2 regions of the Lentzea sp. HUAS12 genome follow, and region 2 is predicted to be linked to the other one. Evidence: predicted binding sites of a transcription regulator. Region 2 holds the regulator's gene; the other holds the start of a gene.

Region 1 (9,280 bases), 880 kb from region 2:
TGCGCGCGGTGCGACCCCCACGAGCACCGTGCGCGCGTCCGGGTCAAACCGGAGCGCTATGACGTCCACCGAGACCAACGTCGACTCGATCATGTGGTGGATTCTCCCGCACCTCGTAGTCGGACCTGGCCGGCCCCGTGCCCGTGACGAGCACGTCCACGCCGAGCAGGTCCTCCAGGTAGGCGACGGGATCGGACAGGTCCTCCAGCGAATCACCAGTGGCGACCTTCAAGCCCTGAGCGTCCAGGTGCGTCACCGCGAGGCCGTCGATACCCCCACAGCAATCGACGGAGTAGCGGAGCAGGTTCGCGTCCAGGTGCCCGGCTCGCCAGGCGCCCTGGAACTCCCCCGTGCCGTTGTGACGCTCCGGGAACCTCGCGAGCACGGCGGGGTCCTCCGTCGGCAACGGGCCCGCGCCGTGCCGCGTCTGGTAGGTCCTGGTCACGCCGATCACCCGGGCCGGACGTCCCTGGAGCAGCTCGCGGGCGTTGCGCGGCACGACCGTCGACCACGTGGTGTGCGGGTGGAAGCCGTACGTCTCGTCCAGGAGAACGCCCTGGGCGCCCTCGAAGACGACTCGGCCCGCGTCGAGCAGCCCTTCGTGGCCCGCGGTGATCCGCACGGCGTCGGCGAACGCGCGGTAGAGCCCGACCAGTTCGCCGATGCCCGGGCCTTCGCCGATCAACGGCTCGTAGAACCGGGCGAGCGCGTCGAGCTTGCGCCGCAACGTGATCGGGTTCAGGCAGTCGCCCACGGTCGGGGCGGGGCCCGGCTCGCCGAGCACCCGCTGCCCCTCCACCACGTCCCCCTCGGCCGCCCCGGCGAGCAGGCCGTACCAGACCGTCTCGCCGATCCCCTTGCCGCACGACCCGTGCCGGTCGTCGCCCCTGGCCCTCTCCCTGGCCCGGTTGGCGGCGACGTGGAACGGTGTCGTGAGCAGCGCCTGGGCGTCGATCGACATCAACGACAGCGGGTCCGTGACGCCGACGGCCTCCAGCTCGCGCGACTCGGTCGCCAGCGCGATCGGCTCGACCAGCACGAACCGCGACAGCCAGGTCGGCACGCCCGCGAGCGTGCCCGACCCGAACTGGCTGAAGGTGTGGTGCCGGCCGTCGACGACCACGTTGTGCGCGGCCTGCGCTCCCCCGTTGAACCGCACGACGGCCGACACCGACCCGTCCGCGCACAACGCGTCGACGGTGGCACCCTTGCCCTCGTCGCCGAACCCCAGCCCGACGACGATCACGTGGTCGTTCATCAGCTCAGCGCCACGTCGTCGGGACCGTCGATGCCGAGCGGGGCCGCCACGACCGCGCGCTTGCTGCCACCGACGGCGACCAGCGCCTTGCCGACGGCCTTGCTCTCGGTGACCGAGCCGATCTCGGCGAGGTCCACGAGGGCCTGGTCGAGGTCGACCACCTGCTCCTCCATGCCGATCGTCGCGGCGATCAGCTCGCACACGGCGCCGGGGTCGTCGAGCTTGAGGAAGTTCTGCCCGAGGATCGCCCGCCAGTGCTCACCGATGGCGTCGTCGTTGAAGTACGACGACTGATTGGGGAGGATGAAGTAGACGTTCCACTTGCGCGCCAGCTCGCGGTAGACCGACACGGGGTCGATGTCCTGGTGGACGTCGTCGCCGATGATCCGCCGGATGTGCTTCGCCTCCAGCCGCGGCTTGTTCAGCTCGTCACCGATGATGAACAGGTAGCCCTTGCGGCCGCGCTTCTGCCACGCGTCGGTGACGACGTGCCGCGCGACGAAGTACGCGGCCAGCTCGTACGACTCGCTCTTCTGGCCGCCGCCGTTGCCCTCGAGGAAGATGTCGCGCAGCTGCTCGTCCATGCGGTTGTCCGACTCGAACTGGCCGACCTGCAACGGCACCCGGTCGCTGTCCGCGTCCCCGATCCCGCCGAACATCAGCTGCGGGTCGGCGAGATATCCCTTGCGCTGCAACAGTCCGTGCAACTTGCCGAGCTTGCCCTGCATGATCCGCGGCACCGCGCCCATCGACCCGGTCACGTCGAACAGCACGGCGATCGGTGTCGAGTCGGCGTGGTCGGGCGAGTCGCGGCACTCGCGGTAGGCGACCTTGAACGGGTCCAGCGCCGGCGCGGCCTTCCAGCTCGACGCGGGCTGCGACCTGATCGAGGCGGTGTAGCCGAAGTCGGCGATCCCCTTGGCCGCGCGGAAGGTCTTGGCCGCGGCGTACGCGTTGTCGTCCCACTTGCCGTGTCCCATGGTCATTCTCCTTCTGGAAGGGCGAACGGGCGGAAAACCCTTGGTCCGTACAGTTCTTCGAGCAGTTCGTCGTACTCGTTCAGCAGGTCTTGCGCGTCCGGCCTGCGCGATGGCCGGTCCTGCATACAGCCGTTTGCGAACGACCGTTGGCGCTTCTCGTTTTGCGCCAACGTTTCGAGCATCAGCGCGTGTGCCATGTGGACGTCCGTCGCGGCGGTGACCGGTTCCTGCGCCGCGACCTCAGGCGGGTAGGCGATGGCCTTGCTGGTGGCAAGGAGTCGCTGGCCCTCCTCCACGGCGAAGGACCAGCCGGCCAGCACGATGCCGTGCTGCTCCGGGTGCACCAGGACGTTCTCGGCGGTGACGGCCCCGTGGACCAACCCGATCTGGTGCGCGCCGGCCAACGCCTTGAGCAGCCTGCGGTGCATCCACGCGTAGTCGCGGCCGTCCAGCCCGTGCGGGTACGCGTTCTGCACGTCCTTCAGCGTCACGAAGCCGTCTTTCAGCGGGTCCAGGACCGTGAAGGCCCTGCTGCCCTTGGCCACCTCGCCGGAGGTGTCGAGCAGGCGCGGGTAGAAGGGGCGCAGCCACTGGTTGCGGTCGGTGAAGCGTTCGAGCCTGCGCAGCGCCTGCCACTCGCCGTGCAGCAACGGGTTGAGCGCCGGGTTGCGCACCACCTTGACGACGTGCGGACCGTCGGACTCGTAGAGGTTGGCGATGCTGCCGACCGCGAACGGCTCGCCGATGCGGTAGACGCCGGTCCTCGTGCGCAGCTCGACGGTCGTGCTGTGCGTCCACTCGTGGTGCAGGCGGGTCAGGACCGCCGAGGCCGCGTGCGCCCTGGTGTCGCCCGGTCCGACCACGTCGGGGTGCAGGACCGAGGCCAGTGCGCGGTACAGGCGCTTCGCCTGCCTGCGCTTGTCCGGGTCGGTGGTGCGCGGCCCGAACAGGGCTTCGGCCGAGCCGGCCCGCTCCACCAGTTCCAGCGCCTCCGTTGTGGTCATGGTTTGAGTCTTACAAACTCAAACCCCGAACGCAAGCATGTTCTGGTCTGTGTGACTCAAACCGCTCCGGCCGACCGTCGTGAGTTGGCTCATGGTGTTCACCCGTTCGGACGTCGGGTACCCGATCCCGACACGGGAGGAGGAAACGTGCTGTTCGTCGTCATGGGCTGCTCCGTGGCCTTCGCACTGCTGGTGGTGGAGGTGGTCCACCGACTGGTCCGCCGCTTCACCCACAGCGGGAGGATGTACCGGCCGGGCCAGGTGTTCGGAGCGCTCCTGGCCGCCCAGATAAGCCTCAGCGTGTACCCGGTGGACGCGCCGGTCGTGCTGCACGTGCTGGGCATCGCGCTGATCCTCGCCGGGGCGTGGCTGCTGTCGGCGCTGATCAGCACCCTGGTGGACATATCGCTGTCGCGGATCCGCACGGACGTCACGGACAACCGGCACGCGCGGCGGGTCCACACGCAGGTCACGCTGGTGCGGCGACTGGTCCTGGTGGTCATCGGCGTGCTGGCGGTGGGCGCGATCCTGATGACCTTCCCCGGTGCGCGGGCGGTCGGGTCGACGGTGCTGGCGTCGGCCGCGGTGATCGGCGCGGTGGCGGCGTTCTCGGCGCAGTCGTTGCTGGGCAACCTGATCTCGGGGCTGCAGATCGCGTTCAGCGACGCGGTGCGGCTCGACGACGTGGTCGTCGTCGAAGGTGAGTGGGGGCGGGTCGAGGACATCACGCTGACGTACGTGGTGCTGCACCTGTGGGACGACCGGCGGCTGGTGCTGCCGACGTCGTACTTCCTGAAGACGCCGTTCGAGAACTGGACTCGCACGCAGTCGGCGTTGCTCGGGACCGTCGAGCTCGATCTCGACTGGACGGTGCCGGTCGAGGCGATGCGACAGGAGATGCGGTCCATGTTGGAGGGCAGCGACCTGTGGGACGGGCGGGTGTCCGTGTTGCAGGTGACTCAGGCGACGCAGGGGTTCGTGCGGGTGCGTGCGCTCGTGAGCGCGGCCGACGCCGGCAAGTTGTGGGACCTGCGGTGCCTGACGCGCGAGCACCTGGTGGACTGGGTGCACCGCCAGCATGCCGGTGCGTTGCCGCAGATCCGCACGAAGGCGGTCACCGGCGTCAAGAAGGCGCAACCGACCTCTGACCAGCACACGGACGCGCGGGTGTTCGGGGAGAGCGTCGACGGCGCACTGCGCGAGCAAGCGTTTGCGGGGCCCAAGCAGTAGGGCGCGGGGAAAGTCGGTGCAACCGCCCGCGCGGCCCGCTCCGTCCTCCCACCATGAGAAGACCGCTCGCCGTCGCGTTTTGCGCGCTGGCTCTCGGTAGCTGTGGTACGAACGGGTCCCCAGCCGTGCCCAACGCGGAGGTCCCCGTCGTGTCATCGGCGAAACCGGACAGGAACCGGATCGAGCAGGCGAAGCGCGACGGCCACCTCACAGTGCCACTCATGATCTCCGTGCAGCCGGGACGCGACGAGGAGGTCGAGCGGGCACTGGTGGTGCTGGGCGCGACCGTCGAGTCGCGGGATCCCAGAATCGGCTACCTGCGCGCCGAGATGCCGGTCGACAGGGTGGAAGACGCATATCTGATCACGGGTGTGTCCAAGGTGGACTTGGACGAGCCCCTGAACAACAGGCTGCCAGAACCGTAGAAAGCCCCAGGACGTCGTGGGTCCTGGGGCTTTCTACGTACTACCGGACTGCTAGCTGACCGCCTGGACGATCACCGCGCCGGTACCGACGACGGTGTTGTCGGCCGTGCGGACCTCGAGCTCACCGCGCAGCACGCGGCCGGCACCGGGCTGGCCCAGCGGCGTGATGACGCCCGTCGCGTTCCACGTCGCACCGGCGGCGCGGTCGGCGTTGGTGTCGGTCACGGTGAGCGTGCCGAGACCGGCCGAGGTGAATACGTCGAAGTAGTCGTACTCCGTGGTGCCCGCGGGCACCGCGTAGCCGTCCACCAGTGCGACCCAGTTGCCCGCGGCCGGGTTGGTGATGGTCACGGACTCCTCGGAGTCCGCGTCCGCCGACTGACCGGCGAGCACGCAGCTGCCCGACGTGCAGTTGTAGACCAGCAGGTCGAGGTCGGCGCCTTGGTCGGCGGGGTTGCCGATCGTGACGGTGAGCCTCGTCGAGCCGGGCGCGACGGTGATCGGGTACTGCTGCTGCGCGAGGTTCGCGATGCTCGGACGGGCCGTCTTGGCACTGCCGACCGCACCCGCCGCGAGCCGGCCGTTGAAGCTGGCCTGCGTGTTCGTGACGGTGTACGCGCGCTCGACCGGGGCACCCAGCGCCGCGGACGGGATGACGTCCGGGTTCGGGCTGATGGTCGTGCCGAGCACCGACGCGGTCACCGAGTACGGCGCCTCGGCGGCGTCGGAGGTGCGACGGGCCTCGATCACGATCTCCCACACACCGGCCATCGGGCTGGCCACCGTGCGGCTGGTCGGCGAGCCACCGGCGCAACCGGCACCCGCGTCGGGGTTGTAGCAGTTGGTCGACGAGTTGACGTCGAAGCCGACGCCCTGCGGGGTGTAGCGCAGGAAGCGGACCTGGCCCTTGCCGGCCTCGGCGCCGCCGCCGGTCAGGTCGACCTTCAGCGCGGTCGTGCCCTTGGGCACGTTCACGAAGAGGCTGGTCGACTGGTTGCGCGCGATCTTGCCGGACTTCGTGACCGAGAACTTGTTGGCGGCGCTGAAGTTCTCCGCCGCGAACACCGTGTTCAGGGTCTGCACGTCGACGCCGGGCGTCTCCGGGTTGTCGAGCTGCAGGACGGCGCTGTGCGCGCCCGAGTTCTTCGCCTTGACCTTGACCGGGAACTGGACCGGCGTGTTCAGCGGCAGCTTGACCTTCTTGGCCGCGGTGAACGTGCCGTCGTTGCCCTTCCAGGACACGTTGTAGGTCTCGTCCTGGTGACCCGTGGTGCGGGTCAGCGTGTAGGTGCGGGTGTACTCCTGGCCCGCGGTCACGCCTTCGCGGTCGTGGATGCCGACACCGACGCCCGGGGTGGCCAGCAGGCCGGCGAGGACGGTGTTGACCGGGACGGACGTGGTGACCTGGTCCGGCACGGCGTGCTTGTCCAGCAGCTTCCACGCGGCGTTGGTGTTGAACAGACCTGCGCCCTGCTCGTAGGCACCGAGGGTGTCCACGTAGTTCGCGCTGCGCTGGATCGCGTAGCGCAGCTCGGCGCTGGTCGGGCGCTGGCCGTTGTGCGTGGCCTTGTACGCGCTCACGAGCAGCGCGGCGGCACCGGTCGCCTGCGGGGCGGCCATCGACGTGCCGTTGAACATCGCGTAGCCGGCCGGGAGGGCGTAGGTGCCCGCCACCGGGCCACCGGCCTGCCAGCGCGGCGTGGTGGAGATCGCCGAGCCGGGCGCCACGATGTTCGGCTTGAAGCCGCCGTCCTCACGCGGGCCGCGCGACGAGAAGCCGTGCAGGTTCTGCTTCTGCGCGGTCTTCGAGCCGTAGTTGGAGAGCCAGGTCTCCTTGGTGATGTACGAGCCGACGCTCACCGCGTCCGTGGCGACCGACGGGTCACCGACGGTGTTGGCGCCCGCGCCCGAGTTGCCCGCCGAGATGAACAGCTGGACGTTGTACTCGTTGATCGTGCGGTTGTAGAGCTCCGCACGGGCGTTGTTGCCGTCGTTGAGGGCCGGGAGGCCACCGATGGAGATGTTCACGACGTCGGCGCCGTTGCGCGCGGCGTAGAGGACACCGTCGATGAGACCGGAGCTCGTGCAGGACGGCGTGGAGAGGCAGGCCTTGATGGCCATGAGCTTCGCGCCCGGCGCCGCACCGGCCATCTTGCCGTCGAACAGCTTGTGGGCGGCGGTGATGCCGGCGACGTGCGTGCCGTGCGCGGCGCCCGAGATGCCCAGGTTGACGAACGGCGTGCCCGCGTTGTCGTAGATCGAGCGGTCGGTCTGCACGACGAACGCGACGCGGTCGACGACGGGGGTCGCGGGGTTGTCGGTGCCGAAGAAGCCGACGTCCTGCTTGACCTTGTAGTCGATCATGCGCTTGTTGTTGGTGAAGTCGCCGTCACCATCGGTGTCGACGAAGACTTCCTTCGTCGTGATGTCCTGGATGACACCGAACGAGTCCGTGCGGTCGCCGTCGCGGTTGATGTCACCGCCGGTCTCGCTGTTGGAGAGGTTCAGGTCGCCCGCGGTCTCGCTGAAGAGGCCGAACGAGTAGGGACCGCCGGTGGCGGGCGCCTTGTAGGTCTTGCCGCCCTCGACGAACGTGCCGGTGCGGCCGGTCTTGGTCATCGTGACCCAGGTGCCGTCGCCGGAGTTCGTGGCGTTCGCGTTGTACCAGTCGATGATCTTGCGCTCACCGGTGCTGGTCGTCTGCAGGGCCGGCGTGTCGAGGTCGATGCCGGAGTCGATCACCGCGATGGTGGTGCCGCGGCCGTCCCACTTCGAGTGCGCGGTGGCGAACTGCGCCGCCTGCGTGTCCTGCGTCGGCATGTACGGGTTCGTGCGCGGCGTCTTCGCGTCCGGCGCCTTCTGCGGGGCCGGGTTCTCCATGCCCTCGGGGCGCGGGTTGTCGAGCGCGACGAGCCCGTCGACGTCCACGGTGCTGACCGAGGCCAGCTTGGCGGCCTTCTCCGCGTTCTCGCGCGGGATGGTCACCTTGACGTAGTCGACGTCCTTCTCGGTCTTCTGGACCGTGGCGCCGAGCGCCTTGAGGTCGTTGACCGCGGCGTCGGTCTTGCCGTCCTCGGCGGCGACCAGCAGGTCGACGGTCGGCTTGCCCTCCTGGGCGGCCTTCTCGACGAGTGCGCGGTCCTGCTTGTCCAGCTGCTTGTCAGCGGCCGGCTGCTGTTGCTGAGATGCGTTCTGCGCGATGGCAGGGGTGGCGGCGAAGCCGAACCCGGTAGTGCCCAGCACCGCGGTCAGCAAGACCGTGCCGGTGCGGCGTCTCCAGTTCTTCACGGCGCATGTGCCCTTCGTGGGGTAAAGAGTGCTCCGAAGCACATCTCTTCGCCTCGCGAGGGGCAATCGTCGGAACAGAGCAATTGTTGGTTCCACATTGGACTGTTCAGAGGCTTGAAAGGGCGCACTTTTAGTGCTGCGCGTTTCATTTACGCCGTGGAACGAGCAACCGCCCTCCAGTCAAGAGCTGATGGAGGGGAATGTCAAGGCTGCGTCAACGGTGAACGTCGTTGCCGTGTAACGAATCCCGTCAACGGACGATGGACCGGTCACCATTTCCGCCCATTAGCTCGCGTAATCTCGCGCGCAGCCGTCCGACGATCCCCTGCGGCGGCGCGAGCGCTTTGGGCTGGGTCCCGCACACCGAGCAGGTTTTGCGGTGCTTCGCGAGCGCCTGCTCGAGTTCCGTCACCTGCTGCGCGGTCCGCCGCGGCACGACGTCCTTTTTGATCGAGAGCAGGCTCAGCTCGGTCAGCACGTGCGTTCCGCGCCGCAACTGCGCCGCCGGCGTGATCGTGTGGAACAGCACCAGGTTCCGGCTGCGCTTCGGTTCGAACCCCTGGACGTCGCACCACTCGACGGTGGTCTGGTGGTCGAGCCCGTGCGACGTGAGGCCCTCGGCCGTGAGCTTCGTGCCGAGGTTGAAGGTCCGCCACGCGACCGTCGCGCCCATGAGGAACCACAGGCCGCCGAAGAGGTACGCGTACCAGGGGCCGTCCTTGGCCGCGAGCGGACCGACGGCGGCCACGGCGATGCCGAGGCCGAACAGGACCCATCTCCACCTGGTGTGCATGTCTCCCTCCTGTGTACCCGATCCGCGGGCCTAGCATTGGTTGGTGCCAAATCAACATGACGGTCCGCTGGTACGCGCGGAGTTCCGAGGCCTGCCCTCCGTTGTGACCGCCGTTCGTGCGGACCAGGTCGTCACCGGCCTGATTCCTCACGAGCCGCTCCACTTCCAAACGCCTCCCGGGCTCGCTGTGTTGCACGAACCTGGACCTGTCTGCGTGATCACCGGTCAACGCGGGGTGGGGAAAACTCAGCTGGCTGCGGCTTACGCACGTCAGCGGGTGTCCGACGGTTGGTTGGTGGCTT
Region 2 (9,280 bases):
GCCCCGCGTGGCGTGCCGCAGATCGAGGTCACCTTCGACATCGACGCGAACGGCATCGTCCACGTGTCGGCGAAGGACCTGGGCACCGGCAAGGAGCAGTCGATGACGATCACCGGTGGCTCCGCGCTGCCGAAGGACGACATCGACCGCATGGTGAAGGACGCCGAGGCCCACGCGGAGGAGGACAAGCGCCGCCGCGAGGAGGCCGAGGTCCGCAACCAGGCCGAGACGCTCGTCTACCAGACGGAGAAGGTCGTCAAGGAGAACGACGACAAGCTCCCGGCCGAGATCAAGGACAAGGTCAACGCCGCGATCACCGAGGCGAACGAGGCGCTCAAGGGCACCGACATCGCCGCCATCAAGGCCGCGGTGGAGAAGCTCGCGACCGAGTCGCAGGCCATCGGCCAGGCGATCTACGCCAACGCCCCCGGTGCCGCCGGCGCCGAGGCCCCCGGTGCTGAGGCTCCGGGTGCCGCGGGTGCGGGTGCCGGTGCGAAGAAGGACGACGACGTCGTCGACGCCGAGATCGTGGACGAGGACGAGAAGAAGTGACCGAACCGAGGCATGCCGCCCCTGACGAGGAGCAGCCTCAGGTCGTCGTGAACGACCGGCGCCGGATCGACCCCGAAACGGGCGAGGTCCGGCCGCCGGCCCACGCGGCACCCGAGGAAGGCGCTGCTCCGGTTTCCGAAGAGCCCCTGGTCGCCGAGGTCGTGGACGAGGTGGCCGCCGAGCTGAAGACCCAGCTCGACGAGCGCACCGCCGACCTGCAGCGGCTCACCGCCGAGTACGCGAACTACCGCAAGCGGGTGGAACGCGACCGCGAAGCGGTGATCACCAACGCGAAGGCGTCCGTCGCCTCCGAGCTCCTCTCGGTGCTGGACGACATCGAGCGGGCCGCCGCCCACGGCGACCTGACCGGTGCGTTCAAGGCGGTCGCGGACAAGCTCGTCTCCACGTTGCAGAAGTCGGGCCTGGAGCCGTTCGCGCACGAGGGCGAGGCGTTCGACCCGTCGGTGCACGAGGCCGTGCAGCACAGCACGTCCCCGGACGTCGACGGACCGACCGTGACCGCCGTCCTGCGCCGCGGCTACACGTTCGGCGAGAAGCTCGTCCGGCCCGCGCTCGTCGCGGTGACCGACCACGAGCCCGCCGCAGCAGCCCCGGCCGAAGACGCCTAGTGCCACGACCGGCAACCGCCGCCGCGTCTTCCGGCGCCCAGCAGGGCGCCTCGCGGCACCGGCCCCACGTCCACGGCCGAACCAGGACGAGGACGCGGGGCCGGCACCGCGACGCACCCGTCTGAACACCGAAACACGAGGCAAGGCTGCCGGTCACGGCACAGGGAAAGGAGGAGACGTCCGGTGAGTCAGAGGGACTGGATCGAAAAGGACTTCTACCGCGAGCTGGGCGTCTCCTCAGAGGCGACCGCGGACGAGATCAAGAAGTCGTACCGCAAGCTCGCCCGCGAGCTGCACCCCGACGCGAACCCCGGTGACGCCAAGGCCGAGGCCCGCTTCAAGGCGGTCTCCGAGGCTTACGGCGTCCTGTCGGACCCGGCCAAGCGCAAGCAGTACGACGAGGCCCGCCGCCTGTTCGCGGGCGGCGGCGGTTTCCCGGGCTCCGGTGGCTTCGGCTCCGGCGGCTTCGACGTCAACGACCTGTTCGGCCGTGCCGCGCAGGGCACCGGTGGCGGAGGCCTGGGCGACCTGCTCGGCGGCCTGTTCAACCGGCGCGGTGGCGCGTCGCCGGGTTCGGCCACGAGGCCGCGTCGTGGTGAGGACGTCGAGACCGACGTCCGCATCGACTTCACCGAGGCGGTGCAGGGGGCGACGGTGCCGTTGCGCCTGTCGTCGCCCGCCGCCTGCACGACCTGCAACGGCTCCGGTGCCAAGCCCGGCACCACGCCGCACACCTGCGCGACGTGTTCGGGCTCCGGCCTGGTCACGCGCTCGCAGGGCGCGTTCGCGTTCAGCGAGCCGTGCCGCGACTGCCGTGGCACGGGCAAGATCATCGACGACCCGTGCCCCGAGTGCGGTGGCGACGGCGTCAGCACCCGCACCCGCACGCTGACCGTGCGGATCCCGTCGGGTGTCGACGACGGCCAGCGCATCCGCCTTGCGGGACAAGGCGAACCGGGGCGCAACGGTGGTCCGAACGGCGATCTGTTCGTGCGCGTGCACGTCAACCCGCACAGCGTGTTCGGCCGTCAGGGCAACGACCTGACGCTGACCGCGCCGATGACCTTCCCCGAGCTCGCGCTCGGAACGACGTTGACCGTGCCGACGCTCGACGGCAAGGTGACCTTGAAGGTGCCTGCGGGCACGTCCTCCGGGCGGGTGCTGCGGGCGCGGGGCAAGGGGATCACGAAGCGGGACGGGACCGCGGGCGATCTCCTGATCACCCTGGAGGTCGCCGTGCCGAACAACCTGTCGTCGGAGGCCCGCAAGGCCCTCCAGGCGTACGCCGACGTGACGACCGACCACGACCCGCGCGGTGACCTGAACGCACTCCTTGAAGGGCGGTGAGTTCGGTGGGTTTTCCGTTCCCTCCCGGGACTGATGAAGACACGCCGTTCTTCGTGATCTCGGTGGCGGCCCAGCTGTCGGGCCTGCACGCCCAGACCCTGCGGTCCTACGACCGGATGGGCCTGGTGTCGCCGGGCCGCACGTCCGGTGGCGGCCGCCGCTACTCGATGCGCGACATCGTGCTGCTGCGCGAGGTCCAGCGCCTCTCGCAGGACGAGGGCGTCAACCTCGCCGGCATCAAGCGGATCATCGACCTGGAGAACCAGGTCGACGCCCTGCGCTCCCGCGTGGCCGAGCTCCAGCAGGAGCTCGCGCAGGCGTTGGCGGCAGCCGACTCCACGGCCGCCGCCGTGCACGCCTCCTACCGGCGCGACCTCGTGCCGATCCGGCAGGAGACCGCGCTCGTCGTGTGGAAGCCGAAGCCCCGCAAGTGATCGAGCGCCTGTACGAGGTCTTCGCGACGCCGCGTCCGCGCGTGGTCGAGTTCTGCGACCACTGCGTGGACGCGGCGAACGTCGCGCCGTTCACCACGGTTCCGTTGCGCCACTTGACTTCCGAACAGGTCGGGAAGTTCTGGCTGAAATCGGGGACGATCGGCGACGAGAACTTCGTGCGCTACCTGCTCCCGCGCGTGGTGGAGCTGATCGCACTCGGTGAGCTGGAGGCGGACTTCTTCTGGCTCCGGCTCGTCGCCGAGGCGTACGAGAAGGGCGACCCGCGCGAACAGGCGGCCCTGCGCGAGTACTTCCTCGCCACGCCGATCGCGTTGGCCGGACTCGTGCGCGAGGGTCCGAAGGACGGACCGCTCACCGAGTGGAGCCGCACGCCGGAAACGCTGGCCGTGCTGGAACGAGCGGCACTGAGCGAGCCCGATCCCGGTGGCGTGCTCTCCGACGCGCACGCGGAACTCGAAGCTCACCTCTCGTCGAAGTAGAACCCGGCTTCCAGGTCTTCCAGGAGGCCGGGTTCCTGCGGTTCCCAGCCCAGCAACGACTTCGTGCGCTCGGCCGAGGTCGGCGCGTCCCGCGAGACCATGAACGCGAGCGGGCCGAAGTGCTCCTGCGCCCGTTCCTCCGGGATGCCCTCGACCGGCACGCCCAGCTTCCGGCCGATGACCTCGGCGATCTCCCTCATGGTGATGGCCTCCTCGTCCACCCCGTGCAGCACCGAGCCCGCCGGCGCCTTCTCGGCCGCGAGCCGGTAGAGCCGTGCCGCGTCCCGCGTGTGCCCGGCGGACCAGCGGTTCGAGCCGTCGCCGGGGTAGCCGGAAACGCCGGTGGCGCGGGCGGTTCTGATCAGGATCGGGATGAAGCCGGCCGTGTCCAGTTCACTGTGGACGGTCGGCGGCAGCACGACGACCGAACCGCGGACGCCCTGCGCGTCGATGATCGCGTTGCGCGCGGCGCCCCGCGGACCCTCGCTGGAGATCCGCTCCTCCTCGGTGGCCGTGCGGCCGAGGCCGGAGTAGACCAGCGTGCCCGCCGTGCCGACCAGCGCCTTGCCGGTGCCCGCCAGTTCGTCGAGGAACGCGCGGACCACGGCGAGGTCGGCGTCCGAGGCGCCCTGGTAGTCGCCCGCGTACATCTGCTCGTGCTTGAACGCCAGGTGGATCACGGCGTCCGCCTCGGCGGCGCCCTTGCGCAGCCCGTCGAGGTCGTCGAGGTCACCGCGCTGGACGGTGACGCCCTGGGCCTCGAGCTTGGCGGCGGACGCGTCCGAGCGGGCCAGCCCGACGACCTCGTGCCCTGCCCCCAGCAGTTCCGGCACCAGCGCTGAACCGACGTGGCCGCTGGCACCCGTGACGAAGACCTTCATGTGCCTGTCCTTCGAAGTGATGGGACTTGGTCTCATCAACCGTAGCAGAGTGATGGGACTTAGTCTCGTCACTTATGATGGGCGCATGGCTCGATGGGAACCGGACGCGCGGGAGCGGTTGGTGCGCGCCGCGCTCGACCTGTTCAGCGAGCAGGGGTACGAGAACACGGCGGTGGCGCAGATCGCCGAGCGCGCGGGGCTCACGAAGAGCACGTTCTTCCGGCACTTCCGCGACAAGCGGGAGGTGCTGTTCGGCGGTCAGGAGGTGCTGGCCGAGCTGATGAGCGGCGCGATCGCCGGTACTCCTGCCGGGGCGGGGCCGCTGGTGGCGGTCGAGGCGGCCTTGGTGGCGACGGCGAGGACGTTCACGGACGAGCGCCGGGCGCACGGGCCGCAGCGGCTGGCGGTGATCGAGGGCAACGACGAGCTGCGCGAACGGGCCGCCTTGAAGATGGTCGGGTTCGCCGTCGCGATGACGGACGCGCTGAAGCGGCGCGGGGTGCCGGAACTGGAGGCGGCCGTGGCCGCCGAGCTGGGCGTGCTGGCGTTCGACCGCGGGTACGGGCACTGGCTGGAGGCCGGCGGGGACTTCGGCGAGATCGCCCGCCGGACGCTCCGTGACGTGCGGGAGGCCGCGGCCTCCCTACAGCGAGCCGAGTAGCTCCTCGACCTCGGCGGCGATGCGGTCCAGCGCCTGGTCGTCGTCGTGCGCGGTGATCGCGCGGTCCATCCAGTCCGCGATCAACGGCATCTGCGCGGGCTTGAGGCCGCGGGTGGTGACGCCCGGCGTGCCGAGCCGGATGCCGGACGGGTCGAACGGCTTGCGCGTGTCGAACGGGACGGCGTTGTAGTTCAGCTCGATGCCCGCCCGGTCGAGCGCCTGCGCGGCCGGCTTGCCGCCGATCAGCTTCGACGTCAGGTCGATCAGCACCAGGTGGTTGTCCGTGCCGCCGGAGACCAGGTCGAAGCCGCGTTCGAGCAACGCCTCCGCGAGCGCCTGCGCGTTCGCGACGATCGTGTGCGCGTACTCGCGGAACTCCGGCGTGGCCGCTTCCTTGAGCGCCACCGCGATCGCGGCGGTCGTGTGGTTGTGCGGACCGCCCTGCAGACCGGGGAAGACGGCGCGGTCGATCGCCTTCGCGTGGGCGGCGTCGGTGAGGATCATGGCGCCGCGCGGGCCCCGGAGCGTCTTGTGCGTGGTCGTGGTGATCACCGGCGCGTGCCCGACCGGCGACGGGTGCGCACCGCCCGCGACCAGGCCCGCGATGTGCGCGATGTCGGCGACCAGGAGCGCGCCGACCTCGTTCGCGATGTCGGCGAACGCGGGGAAGTCGATGGTGCGCGGGATCGCCGTGCCACCGCAGAAGATCACCTTCGGGCGCTCGACCTGGGCGAGCGTGCGGACCTCGTCCATGTCGACGCGGCCGGTCTCCTTGCGGACCTCGTACTGGACGCTGCGGAACCACTTGCCGGTGGCGGAGACGCTCCAGCCGTGCGTGAGGTGGCCGCCCATCGGCAGCGACATGCCCATCACGGTGTCGCCCGGCTGCAGGAACGCCAGGTAGACGGCGAGGTTCGCCGGGGAGCCCGAGTACGGCTGGACGTTCGCGTGGTCGACGCCGAAGAGCGCTTTCGCGCGGTCCTGCGCCAGCAGCTCGACCTGGTCGATGACCTGCTGGCCCTCGTAGTAGCGCTTTCCGGGGTAGCCCTCGGAGTACTTGTTCGTCAGCACCGAGCCTGTTGCCTCGAGCACGGCGGGCGAGACGTCGTTCTCGGACGCGATCATGCGCAGCTTGCTGGCCTGACGGCGTTCCTCGGCCTGGATGAGGGTGGCGATCTCGGGATCGACTTCGCGCAGCACGGCATCACTCCGTGCCGGGCACCCAGGCGTTCGGTGCGCTCGGCCGTCGCTTCCCGGTGGTCAGTTCCACCCTCGGCACGCCAGTCGCTTTCGACGTGCCGAGTTTAGTCCAGGGTGAACGGGTCGTACTTGATCCGGTCGAGCGGCGTTCCGGCGACCAGCATGCGGGACACCGTGGACCTGATCATGGCCGGGCTGCCGCAGACCAGGACGTCGCGGTCCTCCCACGCGCCGTAGCGGGTGACCACGTCGGCGAGGCTGCCCTGCTCGACACCCCGGACGCCGGGGTCCGACTCCAGCACCGGCACGACCGTGAGCCACGGGTTCGTGGTCGCGATGCGCTGCAGGTTGTCGAGGTCGTAGAGGTCCTCGCGGGTGCGGCCGCCGTAGAACAGGTGCACGCGCGGGTTCTCGCCGTACTGCGCCATCTCGTCGATGATCGCGTGCATCGGCGCGACACCCGTGCCACCGGCCACCATCAGGATGTCGGTCCCGGCCGTGCGGTCGACCGAGAGACGTCCCATGGGCGGTCCGATGCGCCACGTGTCACCGGCCTGCGTGTGGCCGACCACCGAGCGCGACACCCATCCGCCGTCCACGGACCGGATGTGGAACTCGATGACGCCGTCCTCGCGCGGTGCGTTCGCCGGCGAGAAGTACCGCCACAGGCGCTTGCGCTGCGGGGTCTCCACGCTGACGTACTGGCCGGCCTTGTAGTTGACCGGGTGGTCCGGCTGCAGCCGCACGACGGCGAGGTCCCACGAGACGCGCTGGTGGTCCAGCACCGTCGCGTGCCAGTACGCGGGCCCGTTGTCGGCGTCGGCCGCCTCCTGCATCGCCCTGGCCATGAGGGTGTAGGCCTCGGCCCACGCCATCTCGACCTTGGGCGTCCAGGCGGCGCCGGAGAACTTCTTCACCGCGGACAGCAGTGCCGTCCCCACCGCCTCGTAGTGGACGTTGATGACACCGAACTTGCGGTGGTCACGACCCAGCTGACGCAGGAAGGGGATGAGGTCGTCCGGGCGGTCGACCATCTGCACCACGTGCACGAGGGCGCGCAGCAGGCGGCTGCGTTGCACCTCCATGTTCGCGGGGAACATCTCGCGTGTGGCGGGCGAGAGCGAGAAGAGCATGCCGTAGAAGAACTTCGCCACTTCTTCGGCGTGCGGTTCCACCACCGCGAAGCTCTCCCGGATCATGCGCACCATCGCGGTGACGCCGGGCGGGGGCTCTCGGTGTGGCGGGGTTGGGATGGGGCTCAGCACAGCGTTCGCAGTCATGGTCCGCGCGCAGTCTCCACGTTCTCATTAGGGCGTTCTGGTGCGCCGGGTAGGGCGCGGTAGTTCCTCGTCAAGCATCCGTCCCCCGACAGGGTGGACAGTAACCCCTGTTCGAGCTGTTTGACTCCTTGATGCCACCTTCGAGCGAAGCATGGTCACTCTAGGTGAGTAGTTGTTACCGCAACAGTGTGAATGTGAGGGTCCGTCTGTACCGGGTTGCGTGCTTGCGTGCTTGGGTTGGCCGCGTGTCCCTGCCTGACTTGACTGAAACCACCTCACCCGACCGTGTCGAACTGCCTGGCTCACGGGGTGAGCACTACCTCCAATGTGCCCTGGAGACGTCCGATCGCGCCAGGCGCTTCTACTCGGATCAGGTCCTCGACCACCTCAACCCCGCGATGGCCGAGTTCGTCGGCCGGATGGAGATGGCGTTCATCTCGACCGCGGACGCGGACGGTGAGTGCGACTCCTCCCTGCGTGCGGGGCCTGCCGGGTTCCTCCGGGTGGTCGACTCGCGGACCGTCGTCTACCCCGAGTACCGGGGGAACGGGGTGATGGCGTCTCTCGGCAACATCATGGAGAACCCGCACATCGGCATGCTGATGCTGGACTTCACCGAGGACCTGATCGGGCTGCACGTGAACGGTCGTGCCCGGATCGCCCCTCGGGAGGAGTTCGAGGAGTTCGCCGGGGAGGACCGGCGGATCGAGCGGTGGGTCGTGGTGTCCGTGGAGGAGGCCTACATCCACTGCCGCAAGCACATCCCCCGGATGATCCCCGTGGACCGGATCCGGGACTGGGGGACGGATGACGTGAAGCGCAAGGGCGGCGACTTCTTCGAGGTGAAGGCCGGGAAGAAGGTCGCTGCGGAGGGCTGACCCACCGCTCGCGGGAGTGGGCACCCTCCGGCCCGGTCACCGCTCCTGCCGCCCTGTCGAGCCCCGCTTCCGGCCTCGCCCGGACTCCGGCTCCCGTTCCGGCCTGCCTCCAGCGCCCTGCCCCACCCTGGGTGTGACCCATCAGCCACCGATTTAGTTGGCGTAGCTAACTATCTCCAGATATAGTTGTATGACATCAACTAATTACTGGAGGTGTGCCGGTTTTGAGTCGGCCCTCGTCGCATCGGGAGATCCTCGAAGCGCTTTCTGGCATCTGGGTGGCGCTGCTGGTCGCCATTCTCAGTTCCACCATCGTCTCGAACGCTCTCCCGACGATCCTCGCCGAGCTCAAGGGCACGCAGACCCAGTACACGTGGGTCATCACGTCGATGTTGCTCGCGTCCACGGCCAGCACGCCGCTGTGGGGCAAGCTCGCGGACCTGTTCGACAAGAAGAAGCTGCTCGAGACGGCGATCGTGCTGTTCGTCGTCGGTTCCGTGCTGTCGGGCTTCAGCCAGAACATGGAGCAGCTCATCGGGTTCCGGGTCGTCCAGGGACTGGGGCTGGGCGGTGTGCAGGCGCTGGGGCAGGTCGTCGTCGGCGCGCTGCTGAGCCCGCGTGAGCGCGGCAAGTACAGCGGCTACACCGGCATGGTGATCTCCGCCGGCACCGTGGGCGGGCCGCTGGTCGGCGGGTTCCTCGTCGACTGGCCCGGGTGGCGGTGGTGCTTCTTCGTCTGCGTGCCGTTGGCGCTGGTGGCGCTGGCCGTGCTGCACAAGACGCTGCACCTGCCGGTCAAGAAGCAGCACGTGAAGATCGACTACCTCGGTGCCACGCTGATCACCGGTGGCGTGAGCCTGGTGCTGATGTGGGTCTCGTTCGCCGGCAAGGACTTCGCGTGGATCAGCGCGGAGAGCG

The links. The regulator HspR, encoded in region 2, represses chaperone genes until heat shock. The targets are predictions, from matches to a motif close to ANNTTGAGTNNNNNNNACTCAANNT.
Region 1: a site for HspR is predicted at 3,243-3,267, ahead of ND450_RS38125 (adenylate cyclase). Genes of this name have one in related genera too.

The regions. Positions count from the first base shown of each region.
Region 1 is NZ_CP099738.1:8,121,036-8,130,315, reverse strand. Features, by position in the region: gene ND450_RS38140 (NUDIX hydrolase) at 1-93, opposite strand, end outside; gene ND450_RS38135 (adenylosuccinate synthetase) at 44-1,258, opposite strand; gene ND450_RS38130 (hypothetical protein) at 1,258-2,238, opposite strand; gene ND450_RS38125 (adenylate cyclase) at 2,241-3,242, opposite strand; gene ND450_RS38120 (mechanosensitive ion channel family protein) at 3,390-4,472, shown strand; gene ND450_RS38115 (hypothetical protein) at 4,622-4,897, shown strand; gene ND450_RS38110 (S8 family serine peptidase) at 4,949-8,185, opposite strand; gene ND450_RS38105 (hypothetical protein) at 8,436-8,978, opposite strand; gene ND450_RS38100 (hypothetical protein) at 9,193-9,280, shown strand, end outside.
Region 2 is NZ_CP099738.1:7,238,034-7,247,313, forward strand. Features, by position in the region: gene dnaK (molecular chaperone DnaK) at 1-552, shown strand, start outside; gene grpE (nucleotide exchange factor GrpE) at 549-1,181, shown strand; gene dnaJ (molecular chaperone DnaJ) at 1,365-2,528, shown strand; gene ND450_RS33520 (heat shock protein transcriptional repressor HspR) at 2,534-2,962, shown strand; gene ND450_RS33525 (hypothetical protein) at 2,959-3,462, shown strand; gene ND450_RS33530 (SDR family oxidoreductase) at 3,444-4,343, opposite strand; gene ND450_RS33535 (TetR/AcrR family transcriptional regulator) at 4,429-5,004, shown strand; gene glyA (serine hydroxymethyltransferase) at 4,987-6,204, opposite strand; ZMP/ZTP riboswitch at 6,218-6,302, opposite strand; gene ND450_RS33545 (FAD-binding oxidoreductase) at 6,309-7,412, opposite strand; gene ND450_RS33550 (pyridoxamine 5'-phosphate oxidase family protein) at 7,745-8,362, shown strand; gene ND450_RS33555 (MDR family MFS transporter) at 8,578-9,280, shown strand, end outside.